4 regions of the Streptomyces sp. NPDC051219 genome follow, and region 2 is predicted to be linked to each of the others. Evidence: riboswitches for the same ligand, from Rfam matches in the RefSeq annotation. Region 2 holds a riboswitch; each other region holds the start of a gene.

Region 1 (3,560 bases), on a different contig from region 2:
CGAGCATGTGCATGCCCTGTAAGAGCTGCTCGACCGGCTGCGCGCCGAGTATCCGCAGGTCGCGTTCGAGTCGTGCTCCGGCGGCGGTGGCAGGATCGGCCTTGGCGTTCTCTCCCGTACCGACCAGGTGTGGACCTCCGACAACACCGATCCGCTGGACCGGCTCGACATCAAGTACGGCTTCAGCCGGCTGCACCCGGCGCGGATCATGGCCGCGTGGGTGACCGACAGTCCGAATGTGCAGCTCAACGGCCGGGCCCGCTCGCTGCGCTTCCGCTTCGTCAGCGCCGTGGCGGGCGTGCTGGGGGTAGGCGGTGATCTTTCCGTCTGGAGCGAGGAGGCGCTTGCCGAGGCGCTGGAGTGGGTGGATCTCTACAAGGAGATCCGGCCGGTGGTGCAGCAAGGAGAGGTCTACCGGCTGCGGCGGCCCACCGGAGGACTGCGCGCGCCGTTCAGTACGTACGGGCGACGAGGCCGTGGTCCTCGCCTGGCTCCAGGCCCAGCGTTACGGCGAGCCACCGCCGGCGCTGCGGCTGGCCGGCCTCGACCCGGCGGCCACGTACGAGTACCTCGGCACCGGGGGTGTCCACCGTGGCGCGGGGCTGATGCACAGGGGGCTGCGGACGGCACTCAGTGGCGATTTGGATGCGGCAGTTATCCGGCTACGCCGCATCGCATAAGGATCGCACCTATAGGGCCGATAGCAGGCGAATGTCCGGTCTGACCGAATTGCTTGGCTTGGCGTCAAGTTGCCATGCTTAAGCGGTAGATGGCCCGTCGCCCAGTGAGCAGGATCATATCGGTGACGGTGCGTGGCGGGGCGGCAGAGCTCAATTCCTTTGCTCGGGCGGCTGTTGGGGAGCCGCACTCCACGGAGGGTGACTGGAGAAATCCGGCATATTCACCGCGTCGAATGGATTCCGGATGGAGTCCGGAATACATGGCTTGTTCCGCCTGCCCGGCTCGCCTACGGTCACCGTCAATCCAGGTGGACCGCCGAATCCTGCCACCGCCTGGAACCGCACCCACCACTTACGCACGGCAGGAGCGGGGGACCCAGGTAAGCCGCCGATCCGGAATCCGGAACGGCTCGGGGTTAAGTCGCAGCCACACCGCGGCCGGGCATCTCCAGCCCGAACCCGACAGCTCACCTCGCAGGCGACGGAGAGGAATTCGTCATGCCCGCAAAGGGTAAGCACCGTCGTCCCAAGGCCAACCCGATCACCCGTGGCTTCGTGGCCGCGGGCACCGGTGGCGCCGCTCTCGCACTGCCGCTGATGGGCGCCACCGGCGCCAACGCGGCCGAGAAGGCCGCGCCGGCCGTTGCCGCCGAGAAGGCCGCCGCTCCGGTCGCAGCCGCCGCTCCGGTCGCCGTAGCGAAGGCCGCCCCCAAGACGTACTCCGTCGTCGCGGGCGACTACCTGTCCAAGATCGCCGACGAGCAGAATGTCAACGGCGGCTGGCAGAAGCTCTACCAGGACAACCGCGCGGTCGTCGGTGGAGACCCGTCGCTGATCCACCCGGGCCTCAAGCTCACCATCGGCGCCAAGGCGAAGGCGCCGGCGAAGTCCGACGCCGCGACCGAGCGGGCCGACCGGTCCGAGCGCAAGAGCGCTCCGGCGAAGGCGAGTGCCCCGGCGAAGGCGAGCGCCCCGGTCAAGGCGAGCGCCCCGGTCAAGGCGAGCGCCCCGGCCAAAAACACCGGCACCGCCACCTCGAACAGCGGGGCGGCGAAATCCTCCGGCTACTTCACCGCCCCGGTCGACGCGCCCGTCACCACCTCGTACCGCATGTCCGGATCCATGTGGTCCAGCGGCTACCACACCGGTGTCGACTTCGCCGCGGGCTCCGGCACCAGCCTCAAGGCCATCGGTGCGGGCACCGTCGTCTCCGCCGGCTGGAGTGGCGCGTACGGTAACGAGGTCGTCATCCAGCACACCGACGGCCGCTACTCGCAGTACGCCCACCTGTCCTCGCTCTCCGTCTCGGCGGGCCAGAGTGTCGCCGGTGGCCAGCAGATCGGCCTGTCCGGCTCCACCGGCAACTCGACCGGCCCGCACCTGCACTTCGAGATCCGGACCTCGCCGAGCTACGGCTCCGACATCGACCCGCTGGCGTACCTGCGCCAGCACGGTGTCAGCCTCTGAGACGCGCATCCCCCCTGACGGGGCGTCACCAGGAGGCCGGATCCGGCGGATCCGGCCTCCTGGCGTATTCCCGGAACGCGAAACGGCCCCGGTGGTCTATGTCACGCCGCGTCAACCCCTCCTTACGGTCGCGTAGGTCACATCCGCCGGTGAAGGATGTGCTCCCGTGGCAGACGATTCGAGATCAATGAGCAGCGGTGCATTCGGGTCGTACGCGGCGATCGGTGACAGCTTCACCGAGGGCGTGGGCGATCCAGGACTGGATGGCTCCTTCGTGGGGTGGGCCGACCGCTTGGCGGTGCTCCTCGCCGACCAGCGACCGGAGCACGCGTTCCGGTACGCCAACCTGGCGGTGCGCGGCCGGCTCCTGGACCAGATCGTGGAGGAGCAGGTGCCGCGGGCGAAGGCGCTCGCGCCGGACCTGGTGAGCTTCTGTGCCGGCGGCAACGACATCATCCGGCCGGGCAGTGACCCCGACGCGGTTGCCGAGCGGTTCGAGGCGGCCGTCGCGGATCTGACGTCGGGGGTCGGGACGGTAATGATCACTACTGGGTTCGACACCCGCGGGGTGCCGGTGCTGCGTCATCTGCGGGGCAAGATCGCCACGTACACGGCGCATGTGCGGTCGATCGCCGACCGCTACGACTGCCCGGTGCTCGACCTGTGGTCGCTCAAGTCGGTCCAGGACAGGCGCGCCTGGGACGGCGACCGGCTGCATCTCTCGCCCGAGGGGCACACGCGGGTGGCGCTCCGGGCCGCCCAGGTGCTCGGCCTCGAGGTGCCGGCGGATCCGGACCAGGTATGGCCGCCGGAGCCGCCACGGGGCTCGGCGGAGGTGCGCCGGGACAACATCCAGTGGGCGCGGGAACATCTGGTGCCGTGGATCGGACGGCGGCTGCGCGGCGAGTCGTCGGGCGACCACGTGGAACCGAAGCGGCCGGACCTGCTGCCGCTGTAGGGGCAGGGGAGAGTTGGGGCGCCTTCCGGATTCGGGGGCGGGGCCGCCGGGCACGCACGGTTCTCGGGCGGCCGGGGATGGCTCAGTGGCTGCCGGCCGGTGGGCGGTTGCGAGTCGGCGGGACGCGGGGTCGCCGCCTCAGCTCCCCATCAGGTGGTCACGCCCGATCAGGGCCGTGCTGCCCTCCCCGGTGCACGCGTAGGCGCCCGCCACCGCGCCCAGCCTCGCGCACTCCTCCAGGTCCCGGCCGGCCAGGCGTCCGTACAGGAAGCCGCAGAGATACGCGTCGCCCGCGCCGTTGGAGTCCACCACCCGCGCCGGCGGCACCGTCGCCGGGACCGGACGCGGCGTGCTGCTTCCGCCCCGCGACAGCACGTACGAGCCTCCCGCCCCCGCCGTGGCGATCACCGCTTCCGCACGTCCCTCCCGGAGAATCTCCCGCATCACGGAGGCTA
Region 2 (3,560 bases):
GATCTGGTCGGAGTCGGCGACAAGAGCCACCTGCTCAAGGAAGTCGGCCAGCGTGGCGCCCGGGCCGACAGGCGCTGCCGCGTCCGTGCCGCGCTCCTGCTCGAACTCCAGGGCCACTGCGGCCAGTTCCTGGAGGTTCTCGATCCGCGTTTCGTCCTGCGGGTCGGTGGACGCCTGGAGCTCCGCCAGATATCCCGTGCGTTCCAGGACCGCTTCCAGCACGGTGGCGGGCCCTGCCCCCGACTCGACGATGGTGCGCAGGTCGTCCATCAGGACGTTGAAGCGCTTGACCGCGTTGGCCGAGCGGGCAGCCATGCCGTACGCCTCGTCGACCCGCTTCAGCGCCTGCGGGAAGGTGATCTTCTCGCGCAGCGCCAGGGCTTCGATCATGGCCTCTGCGCGGTCGCCGATACCGCGTTTGGGGACGTTAAGGATGCGCCGGAGCGGGACCGCGTCCTCCGGGTTAGCCAGTATCCGCAGGTAGGCCAGCACATCGCGGACCTCCTTGCGCTCGTAGAAGCGCACACCGCCGACGACCTTGTACGGCAGGCCGACCCGGATGAAGATTTCCTCGAAGACACGGGACTGGGCATTGGTCCGGTAGAAGATCGCGACGTCCCCGGCCTTGGCGTCGCCCGCGTCTGTCAGCCGGTCGATCTCGTCCGCGACGAACTGTGCCTCGTCGTGCTCGGTGTCCGCGACATAGCCGATGATCCGGGAGCCGCTGCCGGCATTCGTCCACAGGTTCTTGGGGCGACGGCTCTCGTTGCGCTCGATGACCGCGTTGGCGGCGCTGAGGATGGTCTGCGTCGAGCGGTAGTTCTGCTCCAGCAGGATCGTCGTCGCGTCCGGGTAGTCCTCCTCGAACTGGAGGATGTTGCGGATGGTGGCACCACGGAACGCGTAGATCGACTGGTCGGCGTCGCCCACCACGCACAGCTCGGCGGGCGGTACTTCGTCGGTGCCCTGACCCACCAGTTCGCGCACGAGCGTGTACTGAGCGTGGTTGGTGTCCTGGTACTCGTCGACCAGGACGTGCCGGAACCGCCGCCGGTAGTGCTCGGCGACGTCCGGGAAGGCCTGGAGCAGGTGCACCGTGGTCATGATGATGTCGTCGAAGTCGAGCGCGTTGGCCTCACGCAGCCGCGACTGGTACATCGCGTACGCCTCGGCGAGCGTCTTCTCGAAGCCGTCGGCAGCCTGCCCGGCGAAGGTCTCCTCGTCGATCAGCTCGTTCTTCAGGTTCGAGATCTTCGCGCTGAAGGACTTCGGCGGGAACTTCTTGGGGTCGAGGTCCAGGTCGCGGCAGACCAGGGCCATCAGTCGCTTGGAGTCCGCGGCGTCGTAGATCGAGAACGACGACGTGAAGCCCAGCCTCTTCGATTCGCGCCGCAGAATCCGGACGCACGCGCTGTGGAAGGTCATGACCCACATCGCATGGGCACGCGGTCCGACCAGGCTCTCGACCCGCTCCTTCATCTCACCGGCGGCCTTGTTCGTGAAGGTGATCGCCAGGATCTCGCCGGGGTGGACCCGGCGCGCGGACAGCAGATGTCCGATCCGGTGCGTCAGCACCCGGGTCTTGCCGGAACCCGCGCCGGCGACGATGAGCAGCGGTGATCCGGAGTGCGCCACCGCGGCCCGCTGCTGCTCGTTCAGCCCGTCGAGAAGCGCGGCGGGGTCGATGACTGGCCGGGCGGCCCCGTCCCGGTAGTACGCGTCGCGGTCGACGGGCGCGTCGAACTCGCCCCCGAAGAGGTCGTCCGCACCCGCTTCCGGTGCGTGCTCCTCGGGGGGCGGCGGGTGCTCCTCGCCGGAAGGCTGGAGGTCCGCCAGGAAACTGTCGTCAAAGAGGCTGCTCATCGCCTCCCGAGTCTAGGCCGCCGCACCGACAGCCCGACCACGAGTTCCGGCAGGTAACGAAAATGTATCGGACATATCGAACATCAGGCTTCCCCCCAACCACACCGATTGGCTAGCGTGCTCCGCCAAGGCCGTCCGTGCCCTCGTCGGCGAACCACGCCAGAACGGACGGCCTCGCGCCGAGTCCGGCCTGCCGTAAGGCAGTTCGGAGCCGGGGACCCAACATGCACAACCGGGGTGAATCGGACCGGCTCCGCCGGACCGTAGGGCGACCTTCCGTACTGCCCGAACCCGACAGCTAACCCGGTAGGCGGTCCACGGAAGGAGATGCCGGCCTTGGCGTCGCATCGCAAGCCGCGCACCCGGATACGAACCACCGCTCCCGCAGTCGGGATCACGACCGCAGCAACCGCAGCACTGGCCTCCGTCAGCCTCCTCGCCCAGAGCGCGAGCGCCGCGCCCGGCGCGCCCGCCGAGCCGAAGCCGAGCGTCGAGGACGTGCAGAAGAAGGTCGACGAGCTGTACCGCCAGGCGGGGACGGCCACCCAGAAGTACAACGCCGCCAAGGAGCGCACCGACACCCAGCGCAAGAAGGTCGACGGACTGCTCGATCAGGTGGCGCAGAACACCGAGAAGCTGAACGAGACCCGGCGCGAGCTCGGCACCTATGCCGCCGCGCAGTACCGCACGGGCGGCATGAGCCCCACCGCCACCCTCCTGCTCGCCGACGACCCGCAGGGCTACTTCGCCCAGGACCACCTGATGGACCGGCTCGGCGTCCGTGAGCAGGAGATCCTCGCGGACTACCGCGCCCAACAGGCCGACGCGACCAGGAAGCGGGCGGAGGCGGCCGAGAGCCTGCAGACGCTCACCACCTCGCAGGCCGGCCTCAGCGCCGGGAAGCAGGAGGTCCAGCGGAAGCTGGCAGAGGCGCGCGAACTGCTGTCGAAGCTGACCGCCGAGGAGAAGGCGCGGCTTGCCGCGATCGAGAAGAGGAAAGAGGAAGAGGCCAGACGGAAGTCCGAGGAGCTGGCGCGCAAGCAGGCGGCCGCGGAGAAGCAGCGCCAGGAGGAGGCCCGGCAGGACCAGCAGCCGGCCCCGGGCACGGATACGGGCGCGGGCACCGGCTCCGGTGCCGGTACTGGCACCGGCACCGGGTCCGGGACGTACGCCGCCAAGGCGGAGAAGGTGCTCTCCTTCGCCCGCGCCCAGATCGGCAAGCCGTACGTCTGGGGGGCGACAGGGCCCAGCTCTTTCGACTGCTCGGGCCTGACCGTGGCCGCGTGGAAGACCGCCGGCGTCGACCTGCCGCGCACCACCTGGGACCAGGTGAACGTCGGCACGCGCGTGGCCACCGCCGACCTGCTCCCCGGTGACCTGGTCTTCTTCTACGACGACATCAGCCACGTCGGCATATACATCGGCGACGGCAAGATGATCCACGCCCCGAAGCCGGGGACCAACGTCCGCGAGGAGTCGATCTACTACATGCCGATCTACGGCAGCGTGCGGCCCGCGTAGTCGCTGCGTCGGTTGGGCCGTGACCCCGGCCCAACTGACGCACTTCATTGCCCCGTTCGCACGACCCCGGTCGCGGCGGACCCGAGGGCCGCCTAGCGTCTCCTTCATCGAGGCGCATTTCCTGCGACGTACGGACAAATGTCCACAGGTGCTCCTCGAGGATGCGGAGGAGTCAC
Region 3 (3,560 bases), on a different contig from region 2:
CCTGCGCCTTGGCGTTACGCGGAACGGAAGCGCGGGAACGCGCTGCGGCCGGCGTACACCGCCGCGTCGTCGAGGATCTCCTCGATGCGCAGCAACTGGTTGTACTTGGCGACGCGCTCGGAGCGGGCCGGGGCGCCGGTCTTGATCTGGCCGCAGTTGGTGGCGACGGCCAGGTCGGCGATGGTGACGTCCTCGGTCTCGCCGGAGCGGTGCGACATCATGCACTTGAAGCCGTTGCGCTGGGCCAGCTCGACGGCGTCCAGGGTCTCGGTCAGCGAACCGATCTGGTTCACCTTGACGAGCAGGGCGTTCGCGGAGCCCTCCTCGATGCCTCGGGCAAGCCGCTCCGGGTTGGTGACGAACAGGTCGTCGCCGACCAGCTGGACCTTGGAGCCGAGCTTGTCGGTGATGGCCTTCCAGCCGGCCCAGTCGTCCTCGAACAGCGGGTCCTCGATGGAGACGAGCGGGTACGAGGCGACGAGCTCCTCGTAGTACTCGGTCATCTCGGCGGCCGAGCGGGACTTGCCCTCGAACTCGTACGCGCCGTCCTTGTAGAACTCTGAGGCGGCGCAGTCGAGCGCGAGCGCGATGTCCTTGCCGGGCTCGTAGCCGGCCTGCCGGACGGCCTCGAGGATGAGGTCCAGCGCGGCCCGGTTGGATTCGAGGTTCGGCGCGAAGCCGCCCTCGTCGCCGAGGCCGGTGGAGAGCCCCTTCTCCTTCAGGACCTTCTTCAGGGTGTGGTAGACCTCGGTGCCCCAGCGCAGGGCCTCGGAGAAGGACTCGGCGCCGATCGGCGCGATCATGAACTCCTGGATGTCCACGTTGGAGTCGGCGTGCGAGCCGCCGTTCAGGATGTTCATCATCGGAACGGGCAGAAGGTGCGCGTTCGGGCCGCCGAGGTAGCGGAAGAGCGGCAGGTCGGATGCCTCGGAGGCGGCGTGCGCGACGGCGAGGGAGACGCCGAGGATGGCGTTGGCGCCGAGCGAGGACTTGTCCGGGGTGGCGTCCAGGTCGAACATCGCCTGGTCGATCAGACGCTGCTCGGTGGCGTCGTACCCGACGAGCTCCGGGCCGATCTGCTCGATGACGGCGAGGACGGCCCTCTCGACGCCCTTGCCGTGGTAGCGGTTCGGGTCACCGTCGCGAAGCTCGAGGGCCTCGAACGCTCCGGTGGAAGCACCGGACGGAACTGCAGCACGACCCGTGCTGCCGTCGTCGAGGCCGACCTCGACCTCGACCGTGGGGTTGCCTCGGGAGTCCAGGATTTCCCGGGCTACGACGACGTCGATGGACGGCACGAGCATCTCCTTCTGGGATGTGACGCTATGAGTGCAGGGTCTCATTGGCCTTGCGCCATGAGCCTAACCGGCTCCGGGGCACAGGTCGGCCGACCGCCCGGCCCCTGGGACGAAAACAGCCCCGAATAACCGCGGTCCGGTACATAAGGACCACGCGGTACTGGACAGTAATGCGCGGCACCGGCCAGTAATACAGAAGCCCCGGCCCGGCGCGCACGGGGGAAAGCGCGCCGGACCGGGGCTGTTTCTGGGGTGGGACCGGTCTCCGCCGAGGCGGGTCCCGGCCGGGGGCGGTTGTCAGCCGAGGTGCAGCTGCTGGCCCGGGTGGATGACGTCGGCGTCCTCGACGATGTCCTTGTTCAGCTCGAACAGCTTCTCCCAGCCGCCCTTTACCTTCTCAGCCTGGGCGATCTCGGCGAGGGTGTCGCCGGCCTTCACCTTGTACTCGCCGTCGCCCTTCTTGAAGGACTGGGCGGCCTTGGGGGCCTCGGAGCGGGCCTCGGAGCGGCTCGCCTTGGCCGGCTCGGCGCGCTTCTCGGCCGGCTTCGCGGGCTTCGGCTGCGCGGCCGGCTTCGCGGCGCCGGTGTCGACACCCGGGTCCACACCGTCGTTGGTCAGGTTGCCGGCGCCGGCGCAGGCCCAGGCACCCGGGCCCTGCATGTCGAGAAGCACCTCGGCGGTGGCGATCTGCTGGTTCTTGGTCGCGAGGTCGGCGCGGGAGGCGTACTTCGTACCGCCGGCGGCTGCCCAGCTGGACTGCGAGAACTGCAGGCCGCCGTAGTAGCCGTTGCCGGTGTTGATCGACCAGTTGCCGCCGGACTCGCACTGGGCCACAGCGTCCCAGGTGGCGACGGAGGCGGCGGACGCCGAGGTGGCGCCCATCAGCGGGACGGCGACAGCCGCGCCGGCGACGCCGGCGAGCGTGGCGATACGGGCGACCTTGGACGACCGGCGGTGCTTGCCTGTGCTGGATGCCAGCATGGAGTTGTCTCCTCACCGACGCCTACGAGGTGAGCTGTCGGGTTCGGGCCAAGTGAGTTGCCCGGCCGCGCGTCTGGCGCGACTTCACCCCAAGCCGGTCAGCTGCCGTCTCAACGGCCGCGTCCGGCACCTACCTTGGGTCCCCCGCTCCTGCCAACGGCGCTTTACGCGTCGAAATATTTCCCCCGTCCGTCGGCAGGATTCGGCGTGACGGTCGAAGGAGCCCGCGGTGCGAGCGGTTCAGACCGTAGACACAGGCATCCCCGATGTTCAATGCCGAACATCGGGGAGAAAACGCCCATACCCATATCCGCGAAACGGTCATTTCCGCAGGTGAGAGGCGAAAGTGCGAGACCGGGCGGACGAGACGCCCCAGTTGGCCCGAAGAGACTCATGTCTCACTTGAGCAAACTAGGACATAAAGTCCCGAACTCCCCCTACTTTGGGGTTATATCGAGACCCAGGTCGAGGCTCTGGCCAGGAAGGATGAGGTCCGGCTCGGCACCGATGACGGTCTCGTTGGCCTCGTAGATCGCGGACCACCCGCCCGCCACATCCTTCTTGTCGGCGATGTCCCAGAGGTTGTCGCCGGGAAGGACGGTGTACGTGTCCGCCTCCGCCCCAGCCCCGCCGCGCGTCGCATCCGCGTCACGGGAGGCGTGCCGTCCGGTGTCGCGGTCGCCTGCCGCGCCGTCCGGCCCGGCTGTCTCACCGGCGGCCGGCGCGCCCCGGTGCTTGCCCGCTCCGGACCCGGCCCCCGGGGTCGATGCGGCGTCAGGCGTGGTGGACGCGGCAGGAGAGGAACTGCCGCTCTTATCCGACTTGCCTGCATTAGGGGTGTTCGCCCCTGTGGAAGCCTTGGGCGCCCCGGACGCCGCAGGCGCGGTGGGCTCGTCCGCCGGAGTGGCCTCCGAAGGCCGCACGGGCGCGGGGCCGACCGACATGTCCTCCGTCGGCAGGCCCGGGTCGACATCGGCGATCAGGCCACCCTGGGTCAGCCCCGCGCTGCCGGCACAGCTCGGCCAGGCCTGCGGCCCCTGTGCGGCGAGAACCTTCTCCGCGACGGCGATCTGCTGAGCGCGGCTGGCGAGGTCCGCCTGCGGCGCGTAGGACAGCCCGCCGAACTCCTCCCACGTCTGCTGGCTGAACTGGAGCCCGCCGTAGTACCCGTTGCCGAGGTCGGCGCTCCAAGTGCCGCCGCTCTCGCATTCGGCGACGCGGTCCCAGGTGGAGACGTCGGCAGCGCTGGCGCCGGTGGCACCGAGCAGCGGGATCGCGATG
Region 4 (3,560 bases), on a different contig from region 2:
GGCGAGTACGAGGCCTTCGCGACGTCGCTCGCCTTCCTCCGGCACCGGGCCCGCCGCGGCGCGGCGGGCCCGGACTTCACCGCCCGCGAGCAGGAACTGCTGCACCACCTGTGGCAGCGCCGCGAGGTGGCCGGCCCGGCGCTGGTCTACGCGGCCCGGGCGACGGGCCGGCTACCGCTGCCCGCGCCGGTGATGCCTTTCCCACGGCCCCACATCCCGTACGCGGCGCCCGCGCCGCACGCGTACCCATACAGGCAGCCGCACCCGTACGGGCATTACAGCCACCCCGCCGGCCGCCCGGCGCACGGCCAAGGCGGTCACGGCCCGCACCCGCCGGACCGGCAGTACGGCCACCGGCAGCTCTGACCGGGTCCAGTCGTCCGAGCCGCCGGACGTACGAAGTTGCCGCCGTCAGCGGTGTAGGCGTCGAGGACCGAAGGACTGCGCGCGGTCGGCGGTCCAGCCGAAGACGTTGCCGCCGAGAGCGAGGGGGAAGACCTGAAGGCTGGACGTACCCAGCTTGCGGAGAGAGGTCATTCGTTGATCAACAGGCCGGGACGGTTCCGGTATTCCGGACCGCCCCCGGGCCCTCGGAGATCAGACCGTGAGGCCCTTGCCGCGCAGCCACGCCAGCGGGTCGACCGTGCTTCCGCCCGTGCGCACCTCCAGGTGCAGGTGCGGGCCGGTGACATTGCCGGTGGCGCCGACTCGCCCGATGGTCTCGCCGTTGGTGACCTGGCCGGAGGTCACGGACATCGAGGAGAGGTGGCAGTACCAGACCTCCGTGCCGTCCGCGAGCTCCAGCACGATGCGGTAGCCGTAGGCCCCGGACCAGCCCGCCGACTTGATGGTCCCGCCGTGGACCGCCTTGACCGGCGTACCCGTCGGCGCGGCGAAGTCGAGACCGGTGTGCTGACCGGAGGACCACATCGAGCCGGACTGACCGTAGTGCGAGGTCAGGGTGTAGGAAGAGGTGGGGAGGGAGTAGCCGGCCGCCAGCTTGGCGAGCCGCTCGGCCTCCGCCTCGGCCTTCGCCGCCTCTTCCGCGGCCTTCTTCTCCGCGGCCGCCTTCGCGGTCGCGGCGTCCTGCTGCTTCTTGGCTTCCGCCGCTGCCGTGTCGGCCGCGGCCTTCTCCGCGGCGGCCCGGGCCTCGGCGTCGGCGGCGTCCTGCTGCTGCTCGGCCTGGAGCAGGATGCGGGTGCGCAGTGCCTCGCCCGCGTCGGTGGTGCCCTGCTGGGCCTCCTCGGCGCTGACGCCGGCCATGGTGAGCGGGGCGTCGACCGAGGTGTTCTCGTCCTCGTCGCTGTCGTCACCGGATATCAGCGCGCCCACGCCGGGCAGCGATCCGGCGTCCGGCAGCGCGGAGGTGATGGAGTCGGGAAGCGAGATGGTGACGGCCGGCTTGTCCTGCGCGGTGGCGATGCCGCCTGCGCCGACCGCGGCGATGACGCCGACTCCGAGAACCGTGGAGCTGCGCGCGAGTCCGCCGCGCTGCTTGGCGACGCGGTGCCGGCCGCGTACGGGACGGACGGAGTCCTCAGTGGGGTTCCACTCCTCCCACGCCCCCTCCTCGACGCCGAATCCTTCGGTGCCTCCCGGAACTGACTTCGTCATGAACCGGGTTACTTCGGGGGCAGGGCTGTTGGACGCCACGGAGGCGTGCTCCTTTCCTTCCTTCTCGCCTACCGGGTTAGCTGACGGGTTCGGAGCAGGAAGGTCTCCTACGGGCCGGTTTCAGCCCGATTCACCCCAAGTTGGTGGTTCCCCGGTTCCCTTGCGGAATTCGGCGCATGCGCACGGTGCCGTCTCTTGCGACGGCTGGGACGACCGCGCTGCGTTATCGAACGTTAATAGACACCAGGGCCGGATTCCAAGCTGTTCCCATTGATCGTTAAGGCTCCCCGGCCGGACTTTCCGGGACAGGAGGGTGCGATATCGGGCGAGTTGACCGCCTCTCACAAAACACCCGCACCCTGATGGTTCGTCAATTGTTATGCGGAGCGGTGCCTTTCGACTACGCACCGTGTCCGTTCCTGCCGACCACCGGTACGGTGGTACGCCGGTCCGACTGTCTCTCCGCAGGGCGGCTGACCGCCAGCAGCGCCATGTCGTCGGTCGAACCGCCGCCCGTGTACTGCCGCACATCGGTGACCAATGCGGCCAGCAACGCGTCGGGCCCCGAGAAAATGCGGCCCCGGAGCCGTTCCTGCGGGTCGTAGAAGTTCCCGGCCGCGTCCCGCGCCTCGGAGAGCCCGTCCGTGTAGAGGAGCAGGGTGGCTCCGGGCGGGAACTCATGCTCCTCCGCTCGGTCGGGCCAGCCGGCCAGGTCGCCCATCCCCAGCGGCAGCGCGGTTTCGGCGGGCGTGAGCGCCTCCACCCTCCCGTCGGCGTACAGCCGCAACGGCTCCGGATGCCCCCGGTTCACCAGCCGCAGCCCGCCACCGTCGTGCGGGATCTCCGCCAGCACGGCCGTGGTGAAGCCTTCCACCGCGTCGAGACTGTCCCGGCGGGTTCCCTCGCGCCGCAGTGCCCGCTCCAGCCGCTGCGCCACCCCTTCGAGGGTGGACTCCTGCTCGGCGGCCTCGCGGAACGCCCCGATCACGATGGCGACCGCCTCCACCGCTTCGAGTCCCTTGCCTCGTACGTCGCCCACGATCAGGCGTACTCCGTACGGCGTGTCCTGTACGGCGTAGAGGTCACCGCCGATGAACGCGTCCGCCTGCGCGGCCTCGTACCGCGCGGCGACGTGGAGCCCGCCGATCCGTTCGACCGGGGTCGGGAGCAGGGCGCGCTGGGCGGCCTCCGCGATCCCGCGCGCGGAGGCGAGCCGCTCGCCACTGCGCCGTACGACCCGGTTGGTGAGCAGCGCCAGAGCGGCCACGGTCACCACGGTGACCAACTCGGTCACCGCCTCCACCTTCAGCATCGTTCCGTTGCGGATGTGCAGGAGGAGCACGGCCAGGGAGGCGGTCGCGCCGGTCAGGAAGGTGGTGCCGAAGGAGAACAGCGGCGCGGCGATGAGCGGCGCCGCCGAGAAGAACGGTGACCCGGTGAAGCCCGGCGGGGTCGAGAGATCGAAGACCATGCCGACGACGATCAGCAGCGCGGGCAGGGTGCGGACAAAGCGGCGCGTGATCCTGCTCCCGATGCCTTCGTCCTGGTCCCGGTCCTCGATGTGCCCTCCTTCGTGCCCCACTCACCCAGGCTGTCCGCACCGCCGGGAGGCGGCGACCGGGCAACGGCCAACCGGGCGACGAATGGGAAGGGAACCGCCGCCGTCCCGAGACGCCGGCAGTCCCGCCCCCCGGCAGCCCCCCGCCCCTCGGCTATCCGTCGGACAGGTGCCGCTCGCCGTAGATCCTCATCGCATCGCGGATGAAGGCCGCTGTGCCGGTTCCGTGCTTGTCGAACGTGGCGGTGAAGCGGGGGTCGGAGACATACATCTCACCGAGCCCGACGAAGTACGAGCGGGTCGGCGTGCCAGTCACCGAAAGCCACTCGCACTGACGGTGGGTGATGGCCTGCACGTCGTCACTCTCGGCGGCCATCCCGTCCCGGAG

The links. A riboswitch is a leader RNA that binds a small molecule or an ion and turns the genes downstream of it on or off. The one in region 2 is predicted to bind cyclic di-AMP.
Region 1: linked by a shared signal. The riboswitch ahead of AB0M62_RS16840 (LysM peptidoglycan-binding domain-containing M23 family metallopeptidase) and the one ahead of AB0M62_RS07690 (NlpC/P60 family protein) in region 2 are both predicted to bind cyclic di-AMP.
Region 3: linked by a shared signal. The riboswitch ahead of AB0M62_RS02140 (transglycosylase family protein) and the one ahead of AB0M62_RS07690 (NlpC/P60 family protein) in region 2 are both predicted to bind cyclic di-AMP.
Region 4: linked by a shared signal. The riboswitch ahead of AB0M62_RS05040 (M23 family metallopeptidase) and the one ahead of AB0M62_RS07690 (NlpC/P60 family protein) in region 2 are both predicted to bind cyclic di-AMP.

Annotation. Positions count from the first base shown of each region.
Region 1 is NZ_JBFBAS010000012.1:173,552-177,111, forward strand. Features, by position in the region: partial or broken gene AB0M62_RS16835 (alpha-galactosidase) at 1-680, shown strand, start outside; cyclic di-AMP (ydaO/yuaA leader) riboswitch at 985-1,174, shown strand; gene AB0M62_RS16840 (LysM peptidoglycan-binding domain-containing M23 family metallopeptidase) at 1,179-2,147, shown strand; gene AB0M62_RS16845 (SGNH/GDSL hydrolase family protein) at 2,335-3,105, shown strand; gene AB0M62_RS16850 (PfkB family carbohydrate kinase) at 3,244-3,560, opposite strand, start outside.
Region 2 is NZ_JBFBAS010000004.1:150,263-153,822, reverse strand. Features, by position in the region: gene pcrA (DNA helicase PcrA) at 1-1,863, opposite strand, end outside; cyclic di-AMP (ydaO/yuaA leader) riboswitch at 2,031-2,192, shown strand; gene AB0M62_RS07690 (NlpC/P60 family protein) at 2,200-3,384, shown strand.
Region 3 is NZ_JBFBAS010000001.1:449,088-452,647, reverse strand. Features, by position in the region: gene eno (phosphopyruvate hydratase) at 15-1,298, opposite strand; gene AB0M62_RS02140 (transglycosylase family protein) at 1,596-2,279, opposite strand; cyclic di-AMP (ydaO/yuaA leader) riboswitch at 2,284-2,451, opposite strand; gene AB0M62_RS02135 (transglycosylase family protein) at 2,717-3,560, opposite strand, start outside.
Region 4 is NZ_JBFBAS010000003.1:39,731-43,290, forward strand. Features, by position in the region: gene AB0M62_RS05030 (PrsW family glutamic-type intramembrane protease) at 1-366, shown strand, start outside; partial or broken gene AB0M62_RS05035 (aldo/keto reductase) at 396-537, opposite strand; gene AB0M62_RS05040 (M23 family metallopeptidase) at 598-1,614, opposite strand; cyclic di-AMP (ydaO/yuaA leader) riboswitch at 1,665-1,799, opposite strand; gene AB0M62_RS05045 (PP2C family protein-serine/threonine phosphatase) at 2,015-3,175, opposite strand; gene AB0M62_RS05050 (MerR family transcriptional regulator) at 3,327-3,560, opposite strand, start outside.